2 regions of the Mycobacterium sp. IDUB_28 genome follow, and region 1 is predicted to be linked to the other one. Evidence: predicted binding sites of a transcription regulator. Region 1 holds the regulator's gene; the other holds the start of a gene.
What was found. Region 1 encodes LexA, which represses DNA repair genes until DNA is damaged. Its sites were predicted from a motif close to CGAACANNTGTTCG; they were not measured.
Positions count from the first base shown of each region.

Region 1 (15,811 bases):
CCATTCGGTCAGCAGCTTGCGGAACTCCGCGCTGGTGGTGCCCCAGTCCGTCGAATCCGACAACGCCTCGGCGCGTTCGCACAGCCGCTCCTTGGCCTGGCGCACCCCCGAACGCTCCCGGTCCAGTTCGGCGAAATGGGACCCGCGCCGCCGGTTGAACGTCTCGCGGGCCGCGGAGTAGCGCTTCCACAGCGCGTCGTCGACCTTGCGGTCGAGTCCGCTGATGGTCTTCCACTCGTCGAGGATGGCCCGCAGCCGGTCGCCGGCCACCTTCCAATGCGTGGAGTTCGCAGCCAGATCCTCGGCCTCGGCGGCCAGCGCCTCCTTGCGGGCGGTCTGCGCGGCCCGGTGCTCCTCGCGTCGGGAACGGTGCGCGGTGACATAGACGTCGATACGGGCCTGGATGTCGGACAACCGGCGTTCCAGCGCGTCGATGTCGCCCAGCACCGCCGCGGTCGGCAGGGTCGCGGCCAGCGCCGCGGCGTTGGCGTTGATCTTGCGCGGATCTCCCGTGCCCGACACCAACCGCTCTTCCATCAGGGTGACTTCGGTGCTGAGGTCGTCGAACCGCCGGCCGAAGTGGGCAAACGCCGCCTCGCGGTCGCCGGCCTGCCAGGATCCCACGACGCGCTCACCGGAGCCGGTGACCAGCCACACGGTGCCGTCGTCGTCGACGCGGCCGAATTTGTGCGGGTCACTGTGCGGGGCCTTGACCAGGTGAGCCGCCGCCGGGCGGGGCCCGGGGCCGGGTAGGCCGGGACGGGGGCCCGGTCCGGGGCGAGGCCCCGGACGAGGTGCGGGCACCGGCTTCGCGGTCGGATTGATCGACTCCGCGGAGTCATTGCTACCGGGCTGGTCACCCGTCATTGTGCTCGTCACCTGTCCTTCTCCGATCGCGCGGTCGACTTCCCGCGCAGCGGCCGCGCGCAGCGGCACCTCGACGGTCGGCAGTTCTGGTGCGGTGCCGACCGGTTTCCCACAAGTATTGAAGCAGTTCGGCGAGCGGTGTGCCGCCACCTTCGGCTATCGCTGCTTTTCAGCGCCGCCGCCCGGGTAACGAATCGGTTCCCGTTCGATTGCGCCGGATAGGCCCTATCCGCAGGCGGGTACCGTGACTTTGGGCATTGCGACAACACGCAGGGCAGGTGTTTTTCACAGCTTCTGCATAGCCGGCCCTGGGTGGCGCTCAGCTTGATGAGCGAGGCTTTGGGGTCGCACCAGCGGGTATCGAAGGCGTCGCGAACGTGCTGAATCACTGTTCACAGCGCCTTGCAGAGCCATAGAGTGTTCGGTTAACTGCCAGCGACAATCAGGTGTACGTGCACCTGACGGGGGGAAACTGGCGGCGGAGTTCGGGAATTGAGGGTCGCCCATGTCAATGGTTGGGATCGCCGGGATCATCGCTTTGTTCGCGGCGCTGGCATCGGCAACCGGTGATGTGATCCGGCAGCGCTCGGCTCACGAGATCACCGACAAGGAGGTCGGCCACCTCCAGCTGTTCGGCATGTCCTTGCGCGACGCCCGTTGGTGGACGGGCGGTCTGTGCGCGATCCTGAACTACAGCCTGCAGGCTGTGGCGTTGATCTGGGCATCGGTCATGCTGGTGACCACGCTTCAGGTGACGGCTCTGCTGTTCGCGTTGCCCATCTATTCGCGCCTCACCCATCACAAGATCACCCGCTCGGAATGGATGTGGGCCGTCACCCTCGCCGCGGCCCTCGCCGTGGTGATCAAGGTCGGCGACCCGTTGGCCGGCCACGACCGCGCGCCCCTGCTGACCTGGATCATCGTCGCCGCGGTGATGGGCCCCCTGCTGGTGTCGTGTCTGGTGGCGGCCAGGATCTGGCACGGACGTCCGCAGGCTGCGGTGTTGCTGGCGGTCGTGGCAGGCTCGTCGCTGGCGTTGTTCGCGGTGCTGACCAAGGGCGTGGTGGAAGTCGTGCACAAAGACGGACTCGGCGGCGCGGTCACCTCGCCGGAGTTCATTCCCTGGTTGGTCACGATGTTGTGCGGGATGATCTTCCAGCAGTCCGCGTTCCGGGCCGGTGCGTTGACCGCCTCTTTGCCGACGATGACAGTCGCTAAACCCGTGGTGGCTGCGACACTGGGCACCCTGGTGCTCGGCGAGACGATCTCGGCCAACGGCCCGGAGGCATTCGTGCTGATCGCGGCGGTCGCGATGGTGATCGTCGCGACCGTGGCGCTGGCCCGCGGCGAAGCTGCGCAGATCGTCGCCGACGCCGGCGGCGACGCCCCGCACGTCGACGAATCAGCCCCGCCTCCGACGGGCACCGTCAGCGCGGCCGACGGCTCGGCGCTGGGGTCGACCTCCGGGTAGACCGGTCGGGGCCGCCTGGAGAAGTTAGTTTTAGGGCGTGCTGAGCGCAATCGCGATTGTTCCGTCCGCGCCGGTGCTGGTCCCCGAACTGGCCGGCGCGGCCGCCGCAGAAATCGCCGACCTGAGCGCTGCGGTGAGCGCGGCCGCGGCAGTCCTGCCCGACAGCTGGGTCGCCCTGGGCATCGGCAGCGCCGACGCGGTGCTGGGTCCGGAATGCACCGGCAGCTTCGCAGGATTCGGGGTCGATGTGCGGGCTCAGTTGGGGCCGGACGGCACGATGCCGGTGACGATGCCGCTGTGCGGGCTGATCGCGGCCTGGCTTCGCGGCCAAATCCGGCCCGACGGCAGCGCCTCGGTCTGGGTGTGCGCGGCGGGCCAGGACTCCGGCGCCGCGGTGGCCCGCGGCCGCCGGCTGCGTGCTGAGATCGACCGCGCGACCGAACCGACCGGCGTGCTGCTGGTCGCCGACGGCGTCAACACCCTGACGCCGCGCGCGCCCGGCGGGTACGACCCCGCCACCACCGACATACAGCTGGCCCTCGACGACGCACTGGCCGGCGGCGACGTCGGCGCCCTGACCCGGCTGCCGGATCAGGTCCTGGGCCGGGCGGCGTTCGCGACATTGGCCGGCCTGATGCTCACCGCACCGCGGACGGTCAAGGAGCTCTACCGGGGGGCACCCTACGGGGTGGGCTATTTCGCCGGTGTCTGGCAGCCGTGAGACCGCTGGCCATCATCGGACCGACCGGCACCGGCAAATCGCAACTGGCACTCGACGTCGTCGAACGGCTCGGCGGTCCGGCCGAGATCGTCAACGCCGACGCGATGCAGCTTTACCGCGGCATGGATATCGGGACCGCCAAGCTGCCCGTCGCGCAGCGCCGCGGTATCCCGCACCACCAGCTCGACGTCCTCGACGTCACCGAGACAGCGACTGTGGCGAACTATCAGCAGGCCGCGGCCATCGACGTCGAGGCGATCCGGCGCCGGTCAGCGGTGCCGGTGGTGGTCGGCGGGTCGATGCTCTATCTCCAGTCGTTGCTCGACGACTGGTCTTTTCCCGCAACCGATCCCGTGGTGCGCGCCCGATGGGAGCAAAGGCTCGTCGAACTCGGGGTCGGCGGCTTGCACGCCGAACTGGCGCAGCGTGATCCGGCCGCTGCCGCGACAATTCTGCCCACCGACGGCCGGCGCATCGTGCGTGCGTTGGAAGTCGTCGAGCTCACCGGCCAGCCGTTCGCCGCGTCCGCGCCGCGCATCGGTGCCCCCCGCTGGGGCACGGTGATCATCGGATTAGATTGTGAGACAACGATTCTCGATCAGCGACTGGCGAAGCGCACCGAGGCGATGTTTACCGACGGGCTGGTCGAAGAAGTGCGCGGGCTGCTGGATCGCGGCCTGCGCGACGGTGTCACCGCGTCCCGTGCGCTGGGGTATGCCCAAGTGCTTGCGGCGCTGGATGCCGGCGGGACGCCCGCGTTGCTCGACGACGCCCGCGAGCAGACATTCGTCGGTACCCGCCGCTATGTACGACGACAGCGGTCCTGGTTCCGTCGCGACCACCGGGTGCAGTGGATCGACGGGACCGCCGAGGGTGCCGTCGATGAGGCGTTGCGGGCCTGGCGGCACGTAACCTGATCTGGTGCGTTTCGCCAAAGGTCACGGCACCCAGAATGACTTCGTGCTGCTGCACGACGTGCAGAGCCGAGCGGACCTGTCCGCCTTCCGGGTTGCTGCGTTGTGCGACCGGCGCCGGGGCCTGGGCGCCGACGGGGTCCTGCGGGTCACCACCGGTGGCGCCGCTGTGGCGGCCGGCGCGCTGGCACGCCTGCCCGACGGAGTGGGCGCCGGCGACTGGTACATGGACTACCGCAACGCCGACGGCTCGACCGCGCAGATGTGCGGCAACGGCGTGCGGGTCTTCGCCCACTATCTGCGGGCCAGCGGGCTGGAATCGCGCGACGAGTTCGTCGTCGGGTCACTGGCCGGCCCCCGGCAGGTGAGCCTGCACAGTGTCGATGCCACCAACGCCGACATCACCGTTGACATGGGCAAGGCCAACCGGACCGGCGCGGGGGAGGCGCTCGTCGGGGGGCGGCGTTTCACCGGCGTAGCTGTCGACGTCGGCAACCCGCACCTGGCCTGCGTCGACCCGCAGCTGACGCCGGCGACCCTGGCGGCGCTGGACGTGGCGGCCCCGGTCGGCTTCGACGCCGAACAATTCCCCGACGGCGTGAACGTCGAGATCCTGACCGCTCCCGCGGACGGGGTGGTCTGCATGCGGGTGCACGAACGGGGTGTCGGCGAAACCCGTTCCTGCGGAACCGGAACGGTGGCCGCGGTGGTCGCCGCGCTGGCAGCCGAGGGCCTCGACACCGGGACGTTGACGGTCCGGGTGCCCGGCGGCGACGTCGTCGTCACCCTCACCGAGGCCACCAGCTTCCTGCGGGGCCCTTCGGTACTGGTGGCCCACGGCGAGCTCGACGACGGCTGGTGGGACTCGCCGGTCTGATATTCGGGTGCGTCAGCCGCCGCGACGTGCCACCATCGAAAGCGCTTATGACATATCCAGATTCGCCCGAGACGGGCATTCCAGAACCCAGCCTCGGTGAGCTGGCGCTCGAAGACCGATCGGCGCTGCGCCGTGTCGCCGGGTTGTCGACCGAACTCACCGATATCTCCGAGGTCGAGTACCGCCAGCTGCGGCTGGAACGAGTGGTGCTGGTCGGTGTGTGGACCGAGGGCAGCGCGTCGGACAACCAGGCCAGTCTGGCCGAACTGGCCGCCCTGGCCGAGACCGCCGGATCCGAGGTGCTCGAGGGTCTGATCCAGCGCCGCGACCGTCCCGACCCGTCCACCTACATCGGGTCGGGCAAAGCGCAGGAGTTGCGCGAAGTGGTGGTCGCAACCGGCGCCGACACGGTGATCTGTGACGGCGAGCTGTCGCCCGCCCAGCTCACCGCGCTGGAGAAGGCCGTCAAGGTCAAGGTCATCGACCGCACCGCGCTGATCCTGGACATCTTCGCCCAGCACGCGACCAGCCGGGAGGGCAAGGCGCAGGTGGCGCTGGCCCAGATGGAATACATGCTGCCGCGACTGCGCGGGTGGGGTGAGTCGATGTCACGGCAGGCCGGTGGCCGGGCCGGTGGCAGTGGCGGCGGCGTGGGGTTGCGTGGCCCCGGCGAGACCAAGATCGAGACCGACCGGCGGCGCATCCGTGAGCGCATGTCCAAGCTGCGCCGCGACATCAGGGCGATGAAGCAGGTCCGCGACACCCAACGCAGCCGTCGGTTGCAGGCCGACATGCCTTCGATCGCCATCGTCGGCTACACCAACGCCGGGAAATCCAGTGTGCTCAACGCCTTGACCGGCGCCGGCGTCCTGGTCCAGGACGCGCTGTTCGCCACCCTGGAACCCACCACCCGCCGCGCCGAATGGGACGACGGTCGCCCGTTCGTGCTCACCGACACGGTCGGGTTCGTCCGTCACCTGCCCACCCAGTTGGTCGAGGCGTTTCGCTCCACCTTGGAGGAGGTGGTCGACGCCGACCTGCTGGTGCACGTGGTCGACGGCTCCGATGTCAATCCGTTTGCCCAGATCAGTGCGGTGCGACAGGTCATCTCGGACGTGGTCGCGGATCATCACGGCGATGCGCCGCCAGAGCTGCTGGTAGTGAACAAGATTGACGCGGCCGGCGACCTGATGCTGGCCAGGTTGCGGCACGAACTGCCCGGCGCGATGTTCGTCTCGGCTCGCACCGGTGACGGGATCGACGCTTTGCGGAGCCGGATGGCCGAACTCGCGGTGCCGACCGACACCGCGGTGGACGTGGTGATCCCCTACAGCCGCGGCGATCTGGTGGCGCGGGTGCACTCCGACGGGCGGGTGCAGCAGGCCGAGCACCAGACCGACGGCACCCGTATCCAGGCCAGGGTCCCGGTGGCGCTGGCCGCCGCCCTTGCGGAGTTCGCGGCACGCGGCTGACGACCTCCGGCACCGACCAACCACCCGGTTGGTATATGTTGGGGAAAGAAACATACATCTTTCCGACATCCGGAGGCCATACGCATGGGTAGCGCCGTCAAATACCAGCGCACGCTTTTCGAACCCGAGCACGACTTGTTCCGGGAGTCTTACCGGGCCTTCCTGGACCGCCACGTCGCTCCCTACCACGAGGAATGGGAGAAGGCCAAGATCGTCGACCGCGGCGTCTGGCTGGAGGCCGGCAAGCAGGGCTTCCTGGGTATGGCGGTGCCGGAGGAGTACGGCGGCGGTGGCAACCCCGACTACCGCTACAACACGATCGTTACCGAGGAGACCGTGGCCGGGCGCTACAGCGGTCTCGGATTCGGCCTGCACAACGACGTGGTGGCGCCCTATCTGCTGAAACTGACCAACGAAGAGCAGAAGCAGCGCTGGCTGCCCAAGTTCTGCACCGGCGAGCTGATCACCGCGATCGCGATGACCGAGCCGGGCACCGGCAGCGACCTGCAGGGCATCAAGACCCGCGCCGTCAAAGAGGGTGACCACTACATCCTGAACGGGTCGAAGACGTTCATCACCAACGGGATCAACTCCGACCTGGTGATCGTGGTCGCCCAGACCGACCCGGAGAAGGGCGCCCAGGGATTCAGCCTGCTGGTCGTCGAGCGCGGCATGGAGGGCTTCGAGCGGGGCCGCCACCTGGACAAGATCGGTCTGGACGCGCAGGACACCGCCGAACTGTCCTTCACCGACGTCAAGGTGCCGGTGGAGAATCTGCTGGGCGAAGAGGGTCTGGGCTTCATCTATCTGATGCAGAACCTGCCGCAGGAGCGGATCAACATCGCCATCATGGCCGCTGCGGCGATGGAGGCGGTGCTGGAGGACACCGTGCAGTACGCCAAGGAGCGCAAAGCATTCGGCAAGCCGATCGGCAGCTTCCAGAACACGCGGTTCCTGCTGGCCGAACTGGCCACCGAGGCCACCGTGGTGCGCATGATGGTGGACAACTTCCTGGCCCTGCACCTGGAGGAGAAGCTGACGGTCGAGCAGGCCGCGATGGCCAAGTGGTATTCCACCGAGAAGCAGGTTCACCTGATCGACCGGTGCCTGCAGCTGCACGGCGGATACGGTTACATGCGCGAATACCCGGTTGCCCGTGCGTATCTCGATGCTCGCGTGCAGACCATTTACGGTGGCACGACCGAGATCATGAAAGAGATCATCGGCCGCAGCCTCGGCGTCTGACGGTCGGCGGCCGCAGGCCGCGATTTCGATGTGGAACGTTGACCGGATCGAGCCCTGACGTAGCGTCGGTCCGTGCGAAATGCGTATCCGCTGCGCTCGGTCGAGGCGCAGGTGCCGCTCTCCCATCTCTCGCGACACGGGCGCGGCCCGGCATCATTTCGACGTCGGGTCGATAACCGTTTCCGTAATATCTACAATTTGACTTCGCATTTCTCGTTCGCTAGAGCAAAGTTATGCGAGCCCGGCAACGATGCAGGTCGTAGCTGGGGAATGGCCCACGGCGGGCGATCCGCCGGCTCGCCAGGTGGGCAGGGGCATCGGCTGGGAGGCTTGGTGGACGGGCGGAGAGGGCAATTGAGCAAGCTGGTCGGTCGGGCGCTGCTCGGCTTGGCGGCTACCGCGCTGGCTGTGACGCTGCTGGCGCCGACCGCTGCGGCGTCCCCGATCGGCGACGCCGAGGCGGCCATGATGGCCGCGTGGGAGAAAGCCGGTGGCGACACCTCGACGCTGGGCGCCCGCAAAGGCGACGTCTATCCGATCGGGGACGGCTTCGGGCTGGACTTCGACGGCGGCAAGATGTACTTCACGCCTGCCTCCGGCGCGAAGTTCATGTTCGGCCCGATCCTGGAGAAATACGAATCGCTGGGTGGTCCCGCGGGTAGTGACCTGGGTTTTCCCACCATCAATGAAGTGCCCGGCCTCGCCGGACCGGACAGCCGGGTCAGTACCTTCGCCGCCAGCGACAACCCGGTGATCTTCTGGACGCCCGACCACGGTGCCTTTGTGGTGCGCGGCGCCCTGAACGCGGCGTGGGACAAGCTGGGCAGCTCCGGCGGCGTGCTGGGCGCCCCGATCAGCGATGAGACCTACGAGGGCGAGGTGACCTCGCAGAAGTTCACCGGCGGTGAGGTGTCCTGGAACCGCAAGACCAAGGAGTTCACCACCAATCCGGCGAACCTGGCCGAGCAGCTCAAGGGTCTGCAGGTGGCGATCGACCCCACTGCCGCCATCAACATGGCGTGGCGCGCCGCAGGTGGCGCTGCCGGACCGCTGGGCGCCAAGAAGGGTAGTCAGTCGCCGATCGGCGGGGACGGCATCGCCCAGGAGTTCGACGGCGGCAAGATCTTCTTCAGCCCGGCCACCGGCGCCAACGCGGTCGAGGGGCCGATCCTGCAGAAGTACGAAGCAGTCGGTGGACCGGTGAGCAGCGACCTGGGCTTTCCGGTCGCCAACGAGGCCGACGGCGGCATCACGCCCGCCAGTCGTGTCGCTGTGTTCTCCGCAGCTGACAAGCCGGTGATCTTCTGGACGCCCGAACACGGCGCTTTCGTCGTGCGCGGAGCCATGAAAGCCGCCTGGGACAAGCTCAAGGGGGCCACCGGCAAGCTCGGCGCCCCGGTCGCTGACCAGACGGTGGACGGCGACGTGGTGTCGCAGAAGTTCACCGGCGGCAAGATCTCGTGGAACCGCGCCAAGAACACGTTCACTACCGACCCGGCCAACCTCGCGCCGCTGCTGTCCGGCCTGCAGGTGTCGGGGCAGAACACCCCAAGTAATTCGGCGTCGGCGCCCGCGGGCAAGAAGTTCACCTTCCACTGGTGGTGGCTGATCGCGGCCATTCCTTTGCTGCTGCTGGTGCTGATGACGGTGTTGGTGGTGTCGGGTTTGCGTCGGCGCCGCGCCGCAGTACCGGATGCGCCGGTGTACGACCGCGACCGGGACCTCGGTGTGGAATACGACCCCGGTGCCGATGACCGCTGGCCGCATGAGGAAATCGATTACGGTTCCGAGCGTTTCCCGCCCGTCGACCAGCATGTCGAGGCAGAGGCGGACGCAGACCCCACCGCCGGCCGGGTCAGCTGGTCCAGAGCGGGGGCCGTCCCGCAGGCCGGCTCCGAGCAGGGTGTTGACGACGACGAATACGGCCACGTCGCCGAAGAGCATTTCGATCCGGACGGGTCGGCGGAGTTCGAGGAGGAAGACCCCGACGCGGTGGGCACCACGCCCATCCCCGTCGTGTCGCGCGGCGCTCTTGGTGAACTCGCCGAGGAGGAGCCGGTCGTGCCGGAGACAGTCGCGCCGGACGATTTCGCGCCGGAGGTGTCGGTGCCGCAGACGAATGCGCCGTACCTGCCGGTCCCGGACGTGCCGGAGTTCGAGGAAGTGCCCGAACCTGTGGACGTTCAGGAGAGCCCGGAACCCCCGGAGTTCGTGGAGTACCCGGAAACGGAGCCGGCCCGGCCGTCCAGCGAGGATTATGCGGACGCGTTTTACCCGATGACCGAGCCGGGGCGCAATGCGGACGACGAGTCACCCGATCTCGCCTCACCGCCGGATGCTGTCGCGGTTCCCGAGCTGCGAAAGGGTCGACATGCCGCAGCGGACCCGGCCGGGTATGCCGTGGAACCTGACACGCCGTTCGGGGCCGCCCCGCAGGTCCAAGCGCCGACCGCCGCGCCAGCAGGCAGCGCCGCGGTGCGCCCGACCATCCATCTGCCGCTCGACGACGACCCGTACCGGGCGCCGGACGGCTATCCCATCAAGGCCAGTGCCCGGTTCGGGCTGTACTACACGCCCACCAGCGCGCTGTACCACGACACCCTGGCCGAGATCTGGTTCGCCAACGAAGACGCCGCGCGCGCCAACGGCTTCGTCAGAGCCGATTGAGGATGCGCGCTACACCTTGCGAATCACGGTGACGACCTTGCCGAGCACGATCGCATCGTTGCCGGGAATCGGATCGAACGCGGGGTTGTGCGGCATCAGCCACACTTGACCGCCCGCTCGCTTGAACGTCTTCACAGTGGCTTCGCCGTCGATCATCGCCGCGACGATGTCGCCGTTGTCAGCGACATTCTGCTGGCGGACGACGACCCAGTCGCCGTCGCAGATGGCGGCCTCGACCATCGACTCACCCACGACCTTGAGCAGGAACAGCGTCCCTTCGCCCACCAGCTCGCGGGGCAACGGGAACACGTCTTCGACGGCTTCCTCGGCCAGGATCGGGCCGCCGGCGGCAATGCGCCCCAAGACCGGGACGAAAGTGGGTTCCGGCAGGGCGTCCGAGCCGATGACATCGGTACGGGGCACTGCCGCATCGTCGGCACCGCGCACGTCGACGGCGCGCGGGCGATTCGGGTCGCGCCGCAGATAGCCTTTGCGCTCCAGGGTGCGTAACTGGTGGGCGACCGACGAGGTGGACGTCAGGCCCACCGCGTCGCCGATCTCGCGGATACTCGGCGGATAGCCCCGCGTTGTCACCGAGGTACGGATGACCTCGAGGATGGTGCGCTGCCGCTCGGTCAGCGTTACATCGGCCGCAGGTGGCCGGCCTTGTGTCGCTTTCGCACTACCCGGGCCGAAACCGGCCGCGGTGTCGTTGCTGTCGCTCATGGATCTGAATGTAACCGCACCAGGCTCAAAATTCAAACATGTGTTCGACCGGGCGTGTCATCGCCCAGACCACAGCCGGGATCTGCGGAAATAAAGTGAATCACAAGTGTGTAACTTCCGCGTGGTCGGGGTATCTGATAGTCACCCAGCTGGTTGCACCGACAAATCCTTGTCGGTGGTGAGGTCTACCGTTTTGCTCGTGCGACACGCGTCGCTCAAATGTTCGGGTTTCGAACACGTGAGCGACTATGGTCGAACACACGAGCGATAAGTAGTCGACCGGAGGGAACGGCATGACACTCATCTACGCGGGTCCGCACCGCAGCGGGAACACGCAGGGCCACCTGAACAGGCCTGTTGGGCGGCCGGTGCGCCAATATCCCTCGTACCGCGCCGGCCAGGGTGGATCCAGCAGACCGGGGCCCGCGCGCCCGGGTGTGGCGCCCGTTCGCTACTACGGCACCGGCGTCACGCGCTCGACGGTCGCACATCGCAGACGCCCGGTGAGCGTGGCCACCACGATCGGACTGGCCCTGCTCGCGGGCGTCATCACCGTGTGGCTGGGGCTGATGGCGAACTTCGGCAGCATGGTCAACGACGGCGCGGCCGAGTCGGCGCCGCAGGTGCCCGCCGCCCTGGCGGTCGTGCGGGTGGAACCGGGGGAGTCGTTGCAAGACCTCGCTGCCCGGGTGGCGCCCGGCGCGCCGGTGCGCGACGTCGTGGAACGGATTCGCGACCTGAACGCACTGGATTCCAGTGCGGTCTCGGCGGGTCAGACCCTGATCGCCCCGATCGGCTGAGCGAGCACCCGCCCGGTCGATGGTTGCCCGGGTCAGCGTTGGCCCGCTACGGAGCACGCGGGTACTGTCGGGGTGTTCTTCTACCCGGATACCAGTCGGTACGGCAAAGGAGCGGCTCTTGCACTGCCCGTTCTGCCGGCATCCCGATTCGCGGGTGATCGACTCGCGAGAAACCGATGAGGGCCAGGCGATCCGCCGTCGTCGCTCGTGCCCGGAATGCGGACGCCGGTTCACGACGGTGGAGACCGCGGTGTTGGCCGTGGTCAAGCGCAGCGGCGTCACCGAGCCCTTCAGTCGCGAGAAGGTGATCAGTGGCGTCCGCCGGGCCTGTCAGGGGCGCCAGGTTGACGACGATGCGCTGAATTTGCTTGCCCAGCAGGTGGAAGACGCGGTGCGTGCCGCCGGCCCTGAGGTCCCCAGCAACGAGGTCGGCCTGGCCATTCTGGGACCGCTGCGCGACCTCGACGAGGTGGCCTACCTGCGGTTCGCCTCCGTCTACCGGTCCTTCTCGTCGGCCGACGATTTCGAGCGCGAGATCGAGGCGCTGCGCGCGCACCGCAACGTTTCGACGTCCGGCTGACCGCACCCCGATGGTCGCCGAACTACATCCTGATCTGCATGCGCTGGCGCCGTTGTTGGGTACCTGGGTGGGCCGGGGCGCGGGGGAGTATCCGACGATCCAGCCTTTCGAATACCTCGAAGAGGTTGTCTTCGCCCACGTCGGCAAACCTTTCCTGAGCTATGGACAGAAGACCAAGGCCCCCGCCGACGACAAGCCGTTGCATGCCGAGACGGGCTATCTTCGGGTACCGCAGCCCGGTCACGTGGAGCTGGTGCTGGCCCATCCCAGCGGCATCACCGAAATAGCGGTCGGCACCTACTCGGTGACCGGTGACGTCATCGAAATCGATGTGGCGACAACCAGTATCGGACTGACGCCGACGGCCAAAGAGGTCAGCGCCCTGGGGCGGTCGTTGCGGATCGCTGGGGACGAGCTGTCGTACTCGCTGCAGATGGGTGCGGTTGGGCAACCCCTGCAACACCATCTGTCCGCCACGCTGCGCCGACAGCTGTGACAGCCGCGCCGGCTCGCGGACGCGAACTCAGGTGGCGCTGCGCTCGTCGGCACCCATCGCGTTGAGCACGGCCACCCGGGTGTCAGTCGGACCGCTCACGGTTCCCTCGCCGCCGCCGGTGCGAAGCAACTCGCGCAGCGCGGCCTGGTCGTAGTCGGGGGGCGCGGTGGTGTCGATGAAGCGCTGGACGAGGTCGAGGAAGCGGGCCGGGTCGTCGTGAAACGGAAAGTGCGCGGCGTTCTCGAAGATTTCGAGTTGGGACCCCGGCATTGCGGCGTGCGCCATGTACGCGTGCTGGACCGGGATGACCGAGTCCTTGCGGCCCCAGATGATCTGCACCGGAATCGCCTGGGTCAAATAACATCGGTCCAGCATGGTGACGATCTGGCCGCGCCAGTCGACGACCGCCCGCAGGGTGCGGGTGAACGCCGCCGAAGCGGTCGGCTCCGGGAGATCGTCCAATATCCGCAGCATGTTCGGCAGATCCTGGCCGATAGCCGTCGACCCGAGCGCCAGACCCGCCAACCGGCCCAGCAACTGCACCGCCGGCAGCACCAGCGGCAGGCGCAGCAGCGCCAGCGCCTCGGCGCCCATCGGCAGCGACGCGAACCGCAACGCGATGTTGACGTCCTTGGTGACGCCCCCGGCGCCCACCAGGATCAGGCGCTCGACCAGGTGGGGGAACTGGTAGGCGAACTGCATGGCCACCCCACCGCCCAGCGAGTGGCCGATGATGGTGACCCGCTCGATGTCCAGCACGCTGAGCAGGTCGCGCATGCCGTTGGCGTACGCCGCGGCTGAGTAGTCGGCGCGCGGTTTGTCAGATTTGCCGTGGCCCAACAGATCTGGGGCGATGACGGTGAACCGCTGGGCCAGTTTGGCGTGGATACCGGTCCACGTCGTGGAGTTGTCGCCGATGCCGTGGATCAGCAGGATCGCCGGGCCGGATCCGGCGATCCGGAACGCCCGCTTGTAGCCGTGGATGGTGCGGAACTGCAGCGACGGGGTGGTCACTTCCCGCACCGGGCGAAGATTGCGTTTTCGCTCGGTCATGTCGCCAACCTCGTCGTCGGGCCGTTAAGGCGTTCGGGACTAACTCGAATCGTCGTCGTCGTGCTTCTTCTCCGCCTGCTGAGCCAGAAAGCGCTCGAACTCGGCGCCCAGCTCGTCGCCGCTGGGCAGTTCCTCGTCACGTGCCAGCAAAGATCTGTTTTCCTGAGCGTCGATGAACGCATCGTACTGGCGCTCGAGCGCGGTCACCACTTGAGCGACTTCCGCGCTCGCCTGGACCTGTTCGTCGATCTTGGTCCGGATCTCAGCGGCCGCCTCGGCCAGCGCCTCCACCGGCAGATCCAGCGATCCCGTCTTCGCCACCTGCTCGAGCAGAGCCTGCGCGGCGGCCGGGTAATCGGTCTGGGTGAGGTAGTGCGGGACGTGCACGGTGAAGCCGACCACCTCGTGGCCGTGTTGCGCCATCCGGTATTCCAGCAGGTTGGACGCGCTGCCCGGGACCTGGATCTCGGAAATCCACGGCTGGAAGTCGGCGATCAGCTCGGCGTTGTTGGAGTGTGCGGTCATCGTGACGGGCCGGGTGTGGGGGACGGCCATCGGAACAGTGCCCAGGCCGATCGTCTGCCGCACGCCCAGGCGTTCGGCCAGCAGTCGCACCGCGGTGATGAACCGCTCCCACTTCAGGTCCGGTTCCATGCCGGCCAGCAGCAGAAACGGGGTCCCGACGCTGTCGCGCAGCGCGTACAGGCTCAATTCGGGATCGTCGTACTTGGTGAAGTGGTCGGTCTTGAAGGTCATCATCGGCCGCCGGGAGCGGTAGTCCAGCAGCTCGTCGATCGCGAATGATGCGACCAGTTCGGTGTCCAGCACCTCTTTGAGGTGGGCGGCGGCAAGCCGAATCGCGTGACCGGCGTCGGAGAACCCCTCCAGGGCGTGGACCAGCACCGGACCGCGGCCGTCGGATGCCGATAACTGAGGTGCCGGGAACTCCAGCTCGTACATGCCGGGTTGTCCGGGCTGGTATTCCTGCGCCTCGCCTGGGTCGTGATGGTCGGACATTGAGCGTGCCTCCTTCCGGGATTCGCGCGCGGGCCTCTCTAGGTTGCCCTAACCAGTCTCCCTCAATCGACGCCGCATCTCTCAGAACGCAGTCGGACCGGTTTCTATTCGCTTGCCGGTCCCCTCCGGTCGGGCAGGATGGGACCGATGCGCGCAGTGACGGCAACGATCAGCCTGGCGGTGATTCTTGCGTCCTGCGCCGCGCACGAGGGCGCTCATGTGGCGCCGGACCCGCGGGTGGGTGCGGTTTTCCGGGACGGCGGCAATCGGCACGGGTGCAGCGGTTCGGTACTGCACTCGGCGCGCGGTGACCTCGTGCTGACCGCTGCGCATTGCCTGCTGGGCCCGGCGAAGACGACCTTCGTTCCGGGTTTCAGCGGTGCCGCCGGGCCCGCCGACGTCTGGACGGTCGACGCGGTGTACTTCGACCGACGCTGGACTGGCAGCCGGGACCCGCGCGCGGACTACGCGATCGCCCGGGTGAGCGGTGCGCGCGGGACGGTGGAGGGCCGTGCCGGCGCGGCCCTGAGCCTGGGGACCTCCCCGCTGCCGGGCACCCGGGTGAGTGTCACGGGCTATCCCGCGGGCGTGGGTGGCGGTCCCATCGGCTGCCAGGGCACCTCCGGCGTCACCGGGAGCGGATTCCCCTCGTTGCCGTGTGCCGGGCTGGTCGGCGGAACGAGCGGCGCGCCCTGGGTCGACGGGTCGAAGGTCGTCGGGGTGGTCGGCGGTCTGGAGGGTGGCGGATGCACCGAAAACCTCTCCTACAGCGCGCCTTTCGACGAGAACATCGCACAACTGCTCGCCCGCGCCGAAGCCCGCGGTCCCGGCGACGTCGCACCAGCCGACTACGACGACCACTGCTGAGATTTACCGCAAGAACTGGCTGAGCGCGCGCATCTTGT
Region 1 is NZ_JBVAXK010000006.1:72,201-88,011, reverse strand. It holds gene ACZYZ9_RS14295 (DUF349 domain-containing protein) at 1-867, opposite strand, end outside; gene ACZYZ9_RS14290 (DMT family transporter) at 1,373-2,338, shown strand; gene ACZYZ9_RS14285 (class III extradiol ring-cleavage dioxygenase family protein) at 2,376-3,059, shown strand; gene miaA (tRNA (adenosine(37)-N6)-dimethylallyltransferase MiaA) at 3,056-3,976, shown strand; gene dapF (diaminopimelate epimerase) at 3,981-4,850, shown strand; gene hflX (GTPase HflX) at 4,898-6,322, shown strand; gene ACZYZ9_RS14265 (acyl-CoA dehydrogenase family protein) at 6,407-7,567, shown strand; gene ACZYZ9_RS14260 (LGFP repeat-containing protein) at 7,901-10,234, shown strand; gene lexA (transcriptional repressor LexA) at 10,244-10,960, opposite strand; gene ACZYZ9_RS14250 (LysM peptidoglycan-binding domain-containing protein) at 11,254-11,760, shown strand; gene nrdR (transcriptional regulator NrdR) at 11,879-12,340, shown strand; gene ACZYZ9_RS14240 (peroxynitrite isomerase) at 12,351-12,836, shown strand; gene ACZYZ9_RS14235 (alpha/beta fold hydrolase) at 12,864-13,889, opposite strand; gene ACZYZ9_RS14230 (proteasome assembly chaperone family protein) at 13,929-14,906, opposite strand; gene ACZYZ9_RS14225 (trypsin-like serine peptidase) at 15,054-15,773, shown strand; gene sthA (Si-specific NAD(P)(+) transhydrogenase) at 15,777-15,811, opposite strand, start outside.

Region 2 (15,811 bases), on a different contig from region 1:
CCTCGGGCAGGTCCTGGCCGGTGTGCGGGTCGACGTGGACCAGCGCGCCGTCGCCCTGCCAGTACTCGGTGGCGCTGTTGGTGAAGATGGTCTTCGGCACCCCGCCGAGGGCGCGCTGCACGGCCAGCAGGTCGGCGTTGCCGAGCGGGTCGTTGCTGCCGCGGCCGCTGCCACCCGGGGCCGACGGCTGGGCGTAGCGCTGGTTGAACTGGCCGCGGGCGGCGCTGGCGAAGTCGCTGAAGACGCCGTCGAAGACCTGCAGTCCGGCCTCGTCGACGTTCAGACCGTCGGAGACGAACTGGCGCAGCAGCCGTCCGGCCTGGGAGACGCCGTAGGCGAAGGTGTGCTCGATGCCGTCGGCCCGCAGGTGGCTGACGATGTCGCGGATGGCCAGCAGGCCGGTGCCGGCGACCGGGGCCAGCGCGGTGCGGTAGGTCAGCTCGTACCAGCGGAAAGGCTGGAATCCGCCGTCCAGCGCGACATGGGTCTCGTCGGTGAAGCGCCAGGTGTCCCGGTCGATGACGGTCGGCTCGGCGTCAGGTGCGGTGCGCACGGTCAGCACGGCGTGGGGGTCGTCGACGTCGACGGTCGGGTAGTCGGTGAACCTGAACAGCACGTCGGCGCCGGGGATGGACTCGATCTCGGGCGCGGTGAAACTGAGCACGTGGTCGTCCTTGACGCTGTCCGAGCGCCACTCCAGGCGCAGGAAGCCGGGCTCGACATCGGCTTGCGGCGCGGTCAGGCCCAGGGTGGCCGGCCCGCGCTGGACGTCCCACTGCCAGCCGCACGAGGCGATCGTCCAGCCCCGGTCGAGCAGGAAGCCGCCCTTGAGCCAGGGGGCGTTGGTCGGCACGCCGCGGTTGGGGACGACGAACAGCAGCTTGCCGTTGCCGCCGTCGACCGGGCGGATCAGGCGCAGGTCCGCGTCGTAGCGGACCAGGCCGTCGGCGTCGCGGGCGGCCAGCTCGAGGTCGGCGATGCGCGCGTTGGCCAGGTGGGCGGGGTCCACGGCGAAGGTAACCGTGGCCTCTACGTTCTCGTAACGGCTGTCGGTGTGCGGGTAGACGCTGTTCACCTGCACTGATTCGACGGTCATTCTCGGTGCCCCCTGGTTCGGTGTCGGCTTGCTTGACACCGAGATTTCTGCAGGGGCCTTGGAGAGTTCTAAAAGAGTTCTTGGTGAGCAGAAGCTGCGCCGGTGTCACCCGGCGCAGCAGCTGACCCTAATCCGACTTCTTCTTCTTCGATTTCTTGTCGTCATCATCGTCTTCGTCTTCATCGTCGTCGTCGTCATCATCGTCATCGTCATCGTCGTCGTCATCGTCGTCATCGTCGTCATCGTCGTCGTCTTTGTCGTCGTCGTCGTCTTTGTCGTCGTCTTTGTCAGGGTCGTATTCGTCGGCCTTGTCGGCGTACTTCGTCAGCAGATCGATCAAATGCCGCGCTTCGTCGGGTGAGATCAGATCCTCGAATAGGCCTTCGTCGTCCTCGGAGATACGCGCAACATAAACGTCGCCCTTCTTGACACCTACGTCCCACCTGCCGCCCTCGTGACGAGCCATTTGACGCCCTTTCGACTAGATACCGATGCAGATCTGACAACGAGCTAACGCGTTGTTTACCCACTTCTGCGAAAAGACAGCCGACGAAATTTGCCATGATCGACGCATGTTCCGGCTGCTGTTCTTTTCTCCCCGGATTGCGCCGAACACGGGCAATGCCATTCGGACGGTGGCGGCGACCGGATGCGAACTGCATCTGGTCGAGCCGCTGGGCTTCGACCTGTCCGAGCCGAAACTGCGGCGGGCCGGGCTGGACTATCACGACCTGGCGTCCGTCACTGTGCACACATCGCTCGAATCGGCGTGGGCGGCGCTGTCGCCGACGCGGGTGTTCGCCTTTACCGCTGCGGCCGGCACGCCGTTCGCCGGGGTCGACTACCTGCCGGGTGATGTGCTGATGTTCGGGCCCGAACCCACCGGGCTGGACGCGGCAACCCTGGCCGACCCGCACATCACCCAGCAGGTGCGGATTCCGATGCTGGCCGGGCGGCGGTCCCTGAACCTGTCCAACGCCGCGGCCGTCGCCGTCTACGAGGCGTGGCGCCAGCACGGCTACTCCGGTGCCGTGTAGCTCTCGAATCTGCCGGCCACAAGCAGAAGCAGGCCCGTGCGAACACGGGCCTGCTTCCAAGTGGCCATGTTTCTGGGGGCAGAGAAACATGCCACAGCTTTGAGGGGTGTCGGCGGTGATGCCGACTTCGGTGTAACTCGTTGTCATTGAGACTGCCCGACTCGGGTCCCCGGCGGTGTCCTCCGATGGGAGATACCGGGAGACGAATCCGGTGTCCACCAAATAGGGGACAGACGCGTCCCCCGACGGTTACCAGCTGTTCCAGTGCGTCAAGCTTTCGGCCGGCAGTCGCTTGGCGGGCCGGAAGTCGGTGCCCTTGGTGTAGGCGATCGGGAACAGGCCGCCCTGGCTGTAGTCCTCGTAAGGGATGCCGACCACGTCGGCGACCTGGCGTTCGCCGTCACCGAGCAGGTGCAGCGTGGTCCAGCACGAGCCCAGCCCGCGCGACCGCAGCGCCAGGCAGAAGCTCCACACCGCCGGGAACAGCGACGCCCAGAAGGACACACCGCCCAGCGGCGACTTGTTCTCGCGACCCTCGATGCACGGGATCAGCAGCACCGGCGCCTCGTGCATGTGTTGGGCGAGGTACATCGCTGACTCACGCACCCGACCCATCCGTTCGCCGCGGGTGTCGCCCTCGGCATATTCGCGGGCCGGCGAGCTGAGGTAGCCGCGGGCATTGGCCAGATAGACGTCGCCGATCGCCTTCTTCTTGTCCGCGTCCTCGACGAAAACCCATTGCCAGCCCTGCGAATTGGAACCGGTCGGTGCCTGCAGCGCCAGCTCCAGGCACTCCATCAGCACGTCGCGCGACACCGGCTTGTCGAAATCGAGGCGCTTACGGACCGAGCGGGTGGTGCGCAGGACTTCGTCCACGGTCAGGTCGAGGGTCATGTGGGGCACCCTACCCGCGCTGATCGTCGGCCACGACCGTCGAACTGCCACAACGGGTTCCGGGACTCCGAGCGTAATTCTCCAGAAGTCGCGCGGGCACCCGCGATTCGGTCCAACCCGGCGGCCCGAACATGTAGCCGAACCGGCCCCGCCACGACTCGGCGTGCGATACGTCGCGCATCAGCGACACCGTCTCCAGGTAGTTGTATTTCACCGGATTGTCGGTGTCGATGCGGTGCGTCAGCCCGTAACGCACCGGCTCGACCTCCTCGGCATAGCTACCGAAGCACCGGTCCCAGATGATGAACACACCGCCGTAGTTCTTGTCGAGGTAGGCCGGGTTGGAGCCGTGGTGCACCCGGTGGTGTGACGGGGTGTTGAACAGGAATTCGTATGGCCGCCAGAGCTTTCCGATCCGTTCGGTGTGGCACGGGATCTGGAAGACCAAACCGGCGGTGTTGACCAGGAAGATCATCCATGCCGGAAATCCCAGCAGCGCGGCCGGCAGCCAGGCCATGCTGCGCACGGCGTAGGACACCGGGTGGAACCACGGCAGCCGCAGGTTGGTCGAGATGTTGAAATGCGTACTCGAGTGATGCACGCTGTGCGCGGCCCACAGCAGCCGGATGCGGTGATCGCCGCGGTGGGCCCAGTAGTAGCAGCAGTCGGTGACCACCAGGCACGCCACCCACACCCACCAGTGCCGCGGCGACAGGTGCAGCGGGGTCAGCGCGCCGGCCGCGACGATCGTGGAGAACGGCAGCACGTAGTGCCCAAGGATTCTGAAGGTGGCGTTGAGCAGATAGGTCGCCCAGTTGCCGGCGGTGTCGCGCGCCGAGAACGCCGACTCGGCGGGGTCGCGGCGCACGTCGACCCATTCCAGGAACGACAACAGCACGAAGGCGGGAACCGTCGCGAGGATCAGCGTGGTGGTGGCTTGCATGCCGCCACGCTATGAACAATCGATCGGCCAGACATCGCGCACCGGAGCGATTGCGCATCCCTCTCGTGGGGGATGCGCAGCGGTAGTGTGGCCTCCCATGGCCCGCACCGCCGACCTGCCGCTGGAACAGGTGCGCCGGTCGTTGACGCGTCAATCGCTGCTGGTGGGGGTGATCGCCGCCGCGGTCGACGTCACCTATTTTCTGGTCTCGGGGATCTACGGCGAAGCGCCGGTTGCCGCGACGGCAGTGGCGGGGCTGCTGGCGGCGGCAGACCTGGCCCTGGCCGGTCCGCCCGCCTCGGTGGCCCTGGTCGCCGTGACGCAGGTCGTGACCAGGTTGCTGGCGTGCCTGTTGCTCTACCACCACGGCCGGGCCACCGGTGTCAGCGATATCGGCATCCTGGTGGCCGGGTTCCGCGCCGGCGCCTGGTTGTCCACTCGGGTTTCGCTGGTGATCGTTCCGCTGTTGGTGGGGGCGGTGGGATGGGCGGCGATCCTCAATGCAGCCGGCCGAGACGACTGGCGGCTGCTGGTGATCATCGCCGGGTCCAACGGGTTCGTGCCCTGGCTGGTGGGCCGGTACACCGCGACCGGGGGCATCTACGTCACCGAACTCGAACAGCGCGACCGGTTGCGTGCTCGGGAGCAGCGCCTCGCGCTGGAACGGGCACTGACCGACGAGCGCGAAGCCATCGCGCGCGACCTGCATGACGTGATCTCCCATCACGTCAGCGCCATCGGCGTGCACGCCGGTGCGGCCCGGATCGCCTTGGCGGGCGGCCAGCCCGCGGTCACCGAATCCCTGTCGGCGGTGGAATCCTCCAGCCGGGCCGCGATGGTGGATCTGCGCCGCCAGCTCGACCTGCTGCACGGCCGACACGACGCCGGCGACCGCCAGCCCGGCCTGGGCGGTATCGACGAACTCGTCGAGTCGGTGGGCAGGGCGGGCCTTTCGGTCGAACTCGTGCTGCCCACCGACCCGCTGGTCTTGCCGCCGTCACTGGACGTGACGGTGTATCGGATCGTGCAGGAACTCCTCACCAACGCGCTGCGCCACGGCGACGGCACCGCCCGTCTGGAGGTGCGCCGGGCCGGTGCACGGCTCGAGATTGCGCAAACCAATCCCATTGCTGTGCAACCTTATTCCGGTGATTCGCTGCATCATGGCCTGGACGGGATCCGGCGCCGCGCCGAGTTGTTCGGCGGCAGGCTGGAATGCGGTGGCCAGAACGAATGGCGCGTCATGGTGTCGCTGCCGATCGCGACGCCATGACCATCCGCGTGCTGATCGCCGACGATCATGCGGTGTTCCGCGCCGGACTACGCGCCATCATCGACGCGCATCCCGACACCTCGTGCGTCGCCGATGTCGGCGACGGGCGCACCGCGATCGAGCAGACGTTGCGACTTCGTCCCGACGTGTGCGTGCTCGATGTGCGGATGCCCAAACTCGACGGGATCGCGGCCATCGCCCCGATCGTCTCGGCCGGCGACACCCGGGTGCTGATGTTGACCACCTACGACAGCGAGACGGTGCTGGCGCAGGCACTGCAGGCCGGGGCCAGTGGCTTCCTGCTGAAATCCCTTCCGCCGGAGGAACTTGTGGGCGCCATCCGGATCGTGGCGCGCGGCGACTCCGTCATCGATCCCGCGATGACCCGCCGACTGGCTGCCCGGGTCGCGGACTCGCTGGCACCGGTGCCCACTCCCGCCGCAGTGGCCTCCCTCACCGCCCGGGAGTACGAGGTGCTGTTGCTGGTCGCCGAGGCCCACAGCAACGCCGAGATCGCCGCGGAGTTGGTGGTCAGCGAGGAGACGGTCAAGACGCATGTGTCGCGCATCCTGGCCAAACTCGGTGTGCGCGACCGTATCCACGCGGTGGTGCTCGCGCACCAGCACAAACTCACCGGAAATCCCGGGACTTCGAGCCCACCGCCAAAGTGATGCGGCCGATCCGATCGGCCACGACAGTGATTGCGCCGCTGGCATTTTGGACCTGACCGCGGATCAGCAGCGCCGGCGCGGTGTGGGCCAGCTTGCGGTGGCGTTCCCACACCCCCGGTGTGCACAGCACGTTGATCATGCCCGTCTCGTCCTCGAGGTTGACGAACGTCACCCCCCGGGCGGTGCCGGGCCGCTGCCGATGGGTCACCGCGCCGGCGACCAGCACCCGGTCCCCGTCGGGCACCTCCCCCAATGCGGCGGCGGGCACCACCCCCAGTGCGTCGAGGTCGGCCCGTAGGAACTGCGTCGGATAGCTGTCGGGAGAGACGCCGGTGGCCCACACGTCGGCAGCCGCCAGCTCCAGTTCGCTCATTCCGGGCAGCGCGGGGATGTGTGAGGACGAGCCGACGCCGGGCAACCGGTCCGGCCGTTGGGTGGCCGCGGCCCCGGCCGCCCACAACCCTTCACGCCGGGACATCCCGAAACAGCCCAGCGCGCCGGCCGTCGCCAGCGCTTCGGTCTGCGGGACGCTCAATTGCAGTCGAGTGGTCAGGTCCAGCAGGGAGATGAACGGGCCGTTGGTTTTTCGCTCGTCGACCAGTTTCTCAGCCAGGTCGTCGCCGATGTGGCGGACCGCCCCCAGCCCCAACCGGACCTCCAGCCCGGCGTTCTCCAGCGTCGCGAAAGCCAGGCTGGCATTCACGTCTGGACCGTGCACCAGCACGCCGTGCCGGCGCGCGTCAGCCACCAGCGACTGCGACGAATAGAAACCCATCGGCTGGGCGCGCAGCAACGCCGCACAGAACGCCGCCGGGTGGTGCAGCTTGAACCACGACGAGTAGAACACCAGCGACGCGAAGGACAGCGCGTGACTTTCCGGGAAACCGAAGTTGGCGAACGCCTCCAGCTTTTCGTAGGTCCGCTCGATCACCTCGTCCGGCGCCCCGTGCAAGGTGCGCATGCCGTCGTAAAACCGGTCGCGCAGCCGTCGCATGCGTTCGGTGGAGCGCTTGGAGCCCATGGCGCGCCGCAACTGGTCGGCTTCGGCAGCCGAGAAGCCGGCGCAATCGACCGCCAGCTGCATCAGCTGTTCCTGGAAAAGCGGTACTCCCAACGTTTTACGCAATGCCGGTTCCATCGACGGGTGATCGTAGACGACCGGGTCGATACCGTTGCGACGTTTGATGTAGGGATGCACCGACCCGCCCTGGATGGGCCCGGGCCGGATCAGCGCGACTTCTACCACCAGGTCGTAGAAGACCCGCGGCCGCAGCCGCGGCAGCGTAGCCATCTGCGCGCGCGACTCTACCTGGAACACGCCCACCGAATCGGCCCGCGACAGCATCTCGTACACCGCCGGTTCGGAGAGATCGAGCCGGGCGAAGTCCACATTGATGCCTTTGTGCTCGGCCACCAGATCCCGCGCGTAGTGCAGCGCCGAGAGCATGCCCAGACCCAGCAGATCGAATTTCACCAAACCGATTGCCGCACAGTCGTCTTTGTCCCACTGCAACACACTGCGGTTCGCCATGCGCGCCCATTCCACCGGGCACACGTCGGCGATCGGGCGGTCGCAGATCACCATGCCGCCGGAATGGATACCCATGTGCCGCGGCAGGTTCCGGATCTGGTTGGCCAGGTCCACCACCTGCTCGGGAATGCCCTCGATATCGGCGGGCTGCCCCGACCAGTGACTGATCTGCTTGCTCCACGCGTCCTGCTGTCCCTGCGAGAAACCCAGCGCGCGCGCCATGTCGCGCACCGCACTGCGCGGCCGGTAGGTGATGACGTTGGCTACCTGGGCGGCATAATCCCGGCCGTACTTGTCGTAGACGTACTGGATGACTTTTTCGCGCTGGTCGGACTCGATGTCGATGTCGATGTCGGGCGGGCCGTCGCGGGCGGGCGAGAGGAAGCGCTCGAACAGCAAATCGTTGGCTATCGGGTCGACAGCGGTCACCCCGAGGGCGTAACAGACCGCGGAATTGGCCGCCGATCCCCTGCCCTGACACAGGATGTCGTTTTCTCGACAGAACCGGGTGATGTCGTCCACCACCAGGAAGTAACCCGGAAAACTCAGTCGGGCAATGATTTTCAGTTCGTGCTCGATCTGGTCGTATGCTCTTTTCGCCCGATCGGCCGGTCCGTAGCGATCGGCCGCACCCGCCATGGTCAGGGCGCGCAGCCAACTGTCCTCGGTGTGCCCTTCGGGTACGTCGAAGGGTGGCAGCTGCGGCGCGATCAATGCCAGCCCGAACGCGCACTGCTCGCCGAGTTCGGCGGCCGCGGTCACCACCTCGGGCCGTTCGGCGAACAGCTGAGCCATTTCCTCACCGGAGCGCAGGTGTGAGCCGCCCAGTGGTGCCAGCCATCCCTCGGCGTCGTCCAGGGACTGCCGGGCCCGGATCGCACCCATCGCCATGGCCAGCCGGCGCCGGGACGGATCGGCGAAGTGCGCTCCGGTGGTGGCGACGACACCGACCCCGAAGTGCGGCGCCAGCCCGGCCAGCAGCGCATTGCGTTCGTCGTCGAGGGGTTGACCATGATGGGTCAGTTCGATGCTCACCCGATGTGCCCCGAACCGATCCACCAGGTCGGCCAACGCCAGCCGCGCCGCATCGGGTCCGGAGTCGGAGAGTGCTTGTCGCACAGAACCTTTCCGGCATCCGGTGAGAATGTGCCAGTGGCCGCCGGCGGCTTCGGTCAATGCGTCGAGGTCGTAACGCAGCTTGCCCTTCTCCCCGCCGGCCAGGTGTGCGGTGGCCAGTTGCCGCGACAGCCGCCGGTACCCTTCGGGACCTCGGGCCAGCACCAGCAGATGCGGCCCGGGCGGATCCGGTTGCTCGGTGCGCGCCTGGCAGCTCAGCGACAATTCCGCGCCGAACACCGTGCGCATGTCGAGTTCGACGGCCGCTTCAGCGAATCGCACCGCGCCGTACAGGCCGTTGTGGTCGGTCAGCGCCAGCGCCCACAGGTCCAGCCGGGCTGCCTCCTCCACCAACTCCTCCGGCGTGCTGGCCCCGTCGAGGAAGCTGTACGCCGAATGCGCATGCAATTCGGCATATGCGACCGACGACCGGCGCCGGCGCCCGTCCGATTTTGCTGAATACGATCCGCGCTTCTGCGACAACGGAGCATCACCAGCCGGCACAGCCGCGGCCGGCCGGCCCGCATGGCGCGGTTTGCCGTCGAGAACCCGCTCCATCTCCGACCAACTCGGCGGCCCGTTGTGCCATCCCATCGAACCAGTATATCGAACATCTGTTCGAGTGTCACGTCGTCGCCAACAGTTCGAAACCCGCACCGGAACACCTTTGGAACGCCGCCGAAACAATTTGCGAACATGACGCGCTACGGTGATATCGCCCCAGTTAAATCCCTCTTTATCTGATAAACGCATTCTTAACCTGGCTGACCTACCGGCGTGCACATCCCCCTCGGATACTGGTACAACTGTTGCAGACATCGGTGGGGGCTTGGCATGACGACGACGACAATGGTGAACGTGGGACCGCTGCGGATCCCAGAACACGACCGGCACACAGATCTGGCGACGGGAGCGGTGGCCGTCATCCGCGGGACCAAGCCCGATCACACCGTCATCGAGAATTTGCTGAGCGAACGCATTCAGCCGGGTTCGGACGTCACCCCGCACCTGCAGCGGGTCGCCCTGCCTCCCCCCGGTGACGACGCCGAGCTGTTCCGGGCCATCGCCCACGCCCTGGAGCGGCCGCTGGAGCCCGGCCGCCCGCCGTGGGAGTGCTGGATCATCGAGCGCCTCGAGGGCAACCAGTGGGCGATCCTGCTGAAGATCCACCACGGCCTTGCGCGCGACCTCCCGCCGGCGCATCTGCTCACCCGGCTCTGCGACGACGGCGATCCCGTTGCCTTCACCGATGCCGTTGCCCGGCCTCCGGTTTCACCACCCGACGGCGACACCTGGTGGCAGTTGCCGTTCGGCGCGGTCAAGATCGCGGCACGGGTTGCCGCCGACGTCGCCGCCGCCGCGAGCACCTGGCCCGCGCCGGCCGGACCGGCGAACACACTGCGGCACTATCGCACGGTGCGCGTCCCCCGCGCCGCCGTCGACAGGTTGGCCCGCAAGTTCGGGGTGAGCACCAACGACGTCGCCGTCGCCGCGATCACCGAAAGCTTCCGCACCGTGCTGGTGAGCCGCGGTGAGCAACCCCGGGCGGACTCGCTGCGGGCCGTCGGCCCGACGCTGACCTACCTCCCCGTCGATCTCGAGGATCCCGTCCGGCAGCTGCAGGCGGTGCACGCCGGGTCGAGGCAGCAGGTCCAACCCCACCCAGCACGTTCACCACGGGCGCTGTACACCAACATCATTCAATCGGTGTCTCGGTTCCGCAAACACGATGCGGTGACGTTGAGCACTGGGGCGCCCGGACCACGGCACCGGTTGCAGTTGCTGGGTCAACCACTGCAGCGCCTGCTGCCGGTCCCACCGACCGGGCCGCAACTCAGCACCGGGGTCGCAGTGCTGACCTACGCCGACGATCTGATCTTCGGTGTCACCGCCGAATACCAGGCGGCCGCCCAGCTGGAGCAGCTTGCCGCCGGCATCGAACAGGGTACGACGCGTCTGCTGGCGCTCGGCCGGAGCTCGGTGCTGCCGTTCGAACGCCCACGCAAAAGGCCTTCGGTTCCCAGCGCCGCGGTCCGGTGGCGGCCGTCCGCGCCACCGGCGCGAGTGCGCCGCCACTGACCCGACCGGCAACCCCCTCGTGAGAGGGTGGGTACATGCCGGTCACCATCGACCCGCGACGCATCGACGCGGTCCTCTTCGACACGGACCTGCCGTTCGCTGAATCGGTACTGAACGACATGCGTGAGGCGGGCGTTCGCACCGCTACCTACACGCCGAACCCCGTGATCGAGTCGGCCGAGCGACTGGCCGTGCCGCGGGGTAGATGTGCTGTTGTCGCATCCGACGCCTCCCGGGTCAATGTCGCGCGGGACGCGGGGTTCGCGCTCGTGATCGGATTTGGCCGCGACGCGATACCCGGAGCCGACGCCGTTGTCGCCGACCTCGCCGAGATAGCCGTGCGCAAGGGGGACCGGCGCATGTCCGAGTTGGCGGACGCACTGCGGGCCATCGGCGAGATCACCGTCAGCCGACCCGCGGTGTTCTTCGACTTCGACGGCACGCTGTCAGAGATCGTGAACGACCCGGATACGGCCGAGCCGGCCCCCGGTGCATCCGAAGCACTGCAACAACTGGCCGCCCGTTGTCCGGTCGCGGTGCTCAGTGGCCGCGACCTCGCCGATGTCGCCCGGCGCGTGGGCCTGCCCGGCATCTGGTACGCGGGCAGCCACGGATTCGAACTGACGGCGCCCGACGGCACCCACCACCAGAACGAGGAAGCGGCAGCGGCCATCCCGGTGCTCGAGCAAGCCGCCGCCCAGCTGCGGGACAAACTCGGCGACATCCCCGGAGTCACGGTGGAGCACAAGCGCTTCGGGGTCGCCGTGCACTACCGCAACGCCGCACGCGACCGGATCGGCGACGTGGCGGCCGCGGTCCGCACCGCCGGTCAACGCGACGCGCTGCGCGTGACAACGGGACGTGAAGTCATCGAGTTGCGCCCGGACCTGGACTGGGACAAGGGCCGGACATTGCGGTGGGTGATCGATCATCTGCACGAGGCAGGATCCGGACCGTTGGTGCCGATCTACCTCGGCGACGACATCACCGACGAGGACGCCTTCGACGCGGTGCGCGATGACGGCATCCCGATTGTGGTGCGGCACAACGACGACGGGGATCGCGCCACCGCCGCCCGGTATGCCCTGGACAGTCCCGCACAGGTTGCCGAGTTCACCGACGAACTGGCTCGCCGACTCGGCTGTTGACGGGTCAGTGTCGTAGGAACAGGGAGGGTGGGCATCAGCAAGCTCGGCTTCTGGAGCATTGTCATGCTCGGGATCAACGCGATCATCGGAGCCGGCATCTTCCTGACTCCGGGCGCGGTGATCCGGCTCGCGGGACCGTTGGCGCCGCTGGCCTACCTGCTGGCCGGTCTGTTCGTCGGGGTAATGGCGGTCGTCTTCGCCACGGCTGCCCGTTACGTCAAAACCAACGGCGCGTCCTACGCCTACACCACAGCCGCCTTCGGGCAGCGGATCGGCATCTACGTCGGCGTCACCCATGCCGTGGTGGCATCCATAGCCTGGGGCGTCCTGGCGTCGTTGTTCGTCGCGACACTGCTGAAAGTGGTTTTCCCCCATGAAAATTGGGCTAACGACAGTCAACTGTTCAGCGTCAAGACGTTGACGTTCCTCATTTTCATGCTGGTGTTGCTGCTCATCAACCTGTTCGGCAACCGGGCCATCGAATGGGCCAACGGGATCTCCACGGTCGGCAAGGTGTTTGCGCTGACGATCTTCATCCTCGGCGGGCTCTGGATCGTCGTTGCGGGTGGCGTCAACAACTACGCCACCGCGGGCCAGCCGGAGGTCTTCGCGCCAGCACCCTACGCGTTGTTCGGGTTCATCGAGATCGGCCAGAGCACGGTGTCAGGATTGATCCTGGCGGTGATGGCCGCCCTGTATGCATTCACCGGTTTCGAATCGATCGCCAACGCCGCCGAGGAGATGCACGAACCGGACCGCAACCTCCCCCGCGCCATCCCGATTTCGATCCTCACGGTCGGCACCGTCTATGTGCTGGCGGTGACGGTGGCGATGCTGTTGGGATCGGACCGGGTCGTGCATTCCACCGACACGGTGAAACTGGCCGCGGCCATCGGCAACGACGCCTTCCGGACGGTGGTCACCCTCGGCGCCCTGGTGTCGATGTTCGGCATCAATGTCGCCGCCTCGTTCGGCGCGCCGCGGCTGTGGACCGCGCTGTCGGCCACCCGGACGCTCCCGGCGCGCCTGTCGAGAAAGAACCGCTTCGGCGTCCCGATGCTTGCGTTCGGGATCACCGCGGCCCTGGCGCTGGCGTTTCCCCTCGCGCTGCGATTTGACATCGAGAACCTGACCGGCCTGGCAGTGATCGCCCGCTTCGTCCAGTTCATCGTCGTTCCGATCGCGCTGATCGCGCTGGCGCGAGACACCGTACGACACTCGAAGGTGAAACGAAACCGGTTCACCGACAGGGTGTTACCGGTGGCGGCGGTGGTGATCTCGGTCGCGTTGGCGGTGTCCTTCGACTACCGCACCCTGTTCCTCACCGCGCAGGGCGGCGCCAACTATTTCTCGATCGCGTTGATCGTGCTCACGTTCGTGGTGGTGCCGGCCGCCGCCTATGTCCACTACTACCGCGGCGTCAGGCGTTAGACGCGTATTCGACCTCACCGTCATCGAGCACCAGCCGGGCGGCGGGTCCATCGGTCCAATCCGCCCCAAGAGCCTCGGTGCGGAACAACGCCTTGCCCGGTTCGGTCTTCCAGATCAGGGTGGACAGCGTCTCGCCGGGAAACACCGGCTTGGTGAACCGCGCGGCGATCGAGGTGATGTTGGCGGCGACGCCGCCGCCCAGTTCGGCGACCAGCGCGCGGCCCGACACCCCGTAGGTGCACAGCCCGTGCAGGATCGGCCGGGGGAAGCCGGCCAGGTTGGTGGCGAACCACGGGTCGCTGTGCAGCGGGTTACGGTCCCCGGAGAGCCGGTAGATCAGCGCCTGGTCCTCGCGGGTGGGCAGGTCGACCCGAGCGTCGGGCTCGCGGTCGGGGAACTGCGGGGCGGCCGGTCGCTCCCCTTTCTCGCCGCCGAAGCCGCCTTCGCCGCGGATGACCAGGTTGGTCAGCGTCTCGGCGACCAGCGTCCCGCTGTCGGGATCCTTGCCCACGCCGCGCAACATCAGAACGGCGTTCTTGCCTTCACCTTTGTCCTGAATGTCGACGACCTCGCTGGTCACCGACAGCTTCCCGGCCGGCGGCAGCTGCGCATGCAACCGCACCGACTGGGAACCGTGCAGCAACATCGCCCAGTTGAAGCTGCCGACTTTACCGGCCGCCCCGAAGGCCGGGCAGCAGATCACCGCATAGGTCGGCAGCACCTGCTGCGGAATGTCGTGGCTGTTCTCGGTCGTGAAGGGCAGTTCGTCGATTCCGGCGCCGACACCGAGTGCGTAGAGCAGCGTGTCCCGGTCGGTCCACTCGAACAATTGGGGCTCGGTCGTCGCTCCGACCGCGCTGGGGTCGATCGCCATGCAGACTCCTGTCCATCCCGAAATCACTAAATCACGTCATTTCTGTGACCTAAGCCTTGCAAACCCTTCCCACCGACGGTGTCGGCAGGGCAGGCTATCGCCATGGCGAAGCGCACCCTGATCGGGCAGGCCCCCAAAGTCGTAGCCGTGCTCGTGGCGGCGGTACTCCTCGGAGCATGCGGTGGCGGCGGCCCGCAGGCCCGCAACATCACCGTGACTTTCATTCGCAACGCCCAGTCGCAGGCCAACGCCGACGGGATCATCGACACCACAGAGCCCGGTCCCAGTCTCACCGCCGAGGGCAAGGCGCAGGCCCAGCAGCTCGCCCATCAGGTCGGGCGCACCGACTTCGACTGGATCTACACCTCCCCGATGGCCGCGGACCAGCAGACCGCGGCGCCGCTGGCCAGTGAGCTGAACAAGCAGGCCGAGATCCTGCGCGGCCTGCAGTCCATCAGCGCCGGTTGGTTCAACGGCAAGCCCGAGTCGATGGCCGCGTCCACCTACCTGTTGGCGCCGGTGCGCTGGGTCGAAGGCGACGCGGAGAACAGCATCCCCGGCTCGATCAGCGGCACCAAGTTCAATTCGGAGTTCACCGGCGCGGTGCGCAAGATCTACGACAGCGGTCACAGCAAGCCCGTCGTGTTCTCGCAGGGGACCGCGATCATGGCCTGGACGTTGATGAACGTCAAGAACCCCAAGACCACGCTGTTCAACAACCATCCGCTGCCCAACCTCGGGCGGGTCGTCATCACCGGTAACCCGGTCACCGGCTGGAAGCTGGTGGACTGGGACGGTGTGCGCAGTTTCACCTGACCCGCACGGTTGACGCGGGCGGCCGGTGCCGCCACGATGGGCTGCATGCGGTATGTCGTTACCGGCGGTACCGGGTTTATCGGGCGCCGCGTCGTTTCCCGATTGTTGGACCAGCACCCCGATGCGCAGGTGTGGGTATTGGTGCGGCGTCAGTCGCTCGGCCGCTTCGAGCGGCTCACCCAGGAGTGGGGTGAACGGGTGAAACCGCTGGTGGGCGAGCTGCCTGAACTAAATCTCGCCGATCAGGTCGTCGCCGAACTGGGCCGGGTCGAGCACTTGGTGCACTGCGCGGCCGTCTACGACATCACCGCGGGCGAGGCCGCGCAGCGCGCCGCCAACGTCGAGGGCACCCGCGCCGTGATCGCGCTGGCTCAGCGACTCGACGCCACCCTGCACCACGTGTCGTCGATCGCGGTGGCCGGTGAGTTCCGCGGCGAGTACACCGAGGACGACTTCGACGTCGGCCAGCAGCTGCCGACCCCATATCACCAGACCAAGTTCGAGGCTGAGGCGCTGGTACGGGCGACCCCCGGGCTGCGGTACCGGATCTACCGACCGGCGGTGGTGGTCGGCGATTCCCGCACCGGCGAGATGGACAAGGTCGACGGGCCGTACTACTTCTTCGGCGTCCTGGCGAAGCTGGCCGTGCTGCCGTCGTTCACTCCGCTGATGCTGCCCGACACCGGCCGCACCAACATCGTTCCCGTCGATTACGTGGTCGACGCACTCGTCGCGCTCCTGCACGCCGACGACCGGGATCAGCAGACCTTCCACCTGACCGCACCCACCACCATCGGTCTGCGGGGCATCTATCGCGGGATCGCACGCGCGGCCGGGCTGCCACCGCTGCGTGGATCACTGCCCCGCTCGGTGGGCACCTCGGTACTCCGGGCGACCGGGCG
Region 2 is NZ_JBVAXK010000003.1:495,664-511,474, reverse strand. It holds gene ACZYZ9_RS09260 (alpha/beta hydrolase domain-containing protein) at 1-1,096, opposite strand, end outside; gene ACZYZ9_RS09255 (hypothetical protein) at 1,224-1,562, opposite strand; gene ACZYZ9_RS09250 (tRNA (cytidine(34)-2'-O)-methyltransferase) at 1,669-2,133, shown strand; gene ACZYZ9_RS09245 (nitroreductase family protein) at 2,383-3,027, opposite strand; gene ACZYZ9_RS09240 (sterol desaturase family protein) at 3,038-3,970, opposite strand; gene ACZYZ9_RS09235 (sensor histidine kinase) at 4,068-5,243, shown strand; gene ACZYZ9_RS09230 (response regulator) at 5,240-5,914, shown strand; gene ACZYZ9_RS09225 (error-prone DNA polymerase) at 5,874-9,155, opposite strand; gene ACZYZ9_RS09220 (wax ester/triacylglycerol synthase domain-containing protein) at 9,396-10,640, shown strand; gene otsB (trehalose-phosphatase) at 10,676-11,788, shown strand; gene ACZYZ9_RS09210 (APC family permease) at 11,816-13,219, shown strand; gene ACZYZ9_RS09205 (MaoC family dehydratase) at 13,209-14,093, opposite strand; gene ACZYZ9_RS09200 (histidine phosphatase family protein) at 14,196-14,909, shown strand; gene ACZYZ9_RS09195 (SDR family oxidoreductase) at 14,955-15,811, shown strand, end outside.
Region 2: a site for LexA is predicted at 9,169-9,182, ahead of ACZYZ9_RS09225 (error-prone DNA polymerase). Genes of this name have one in related genera too.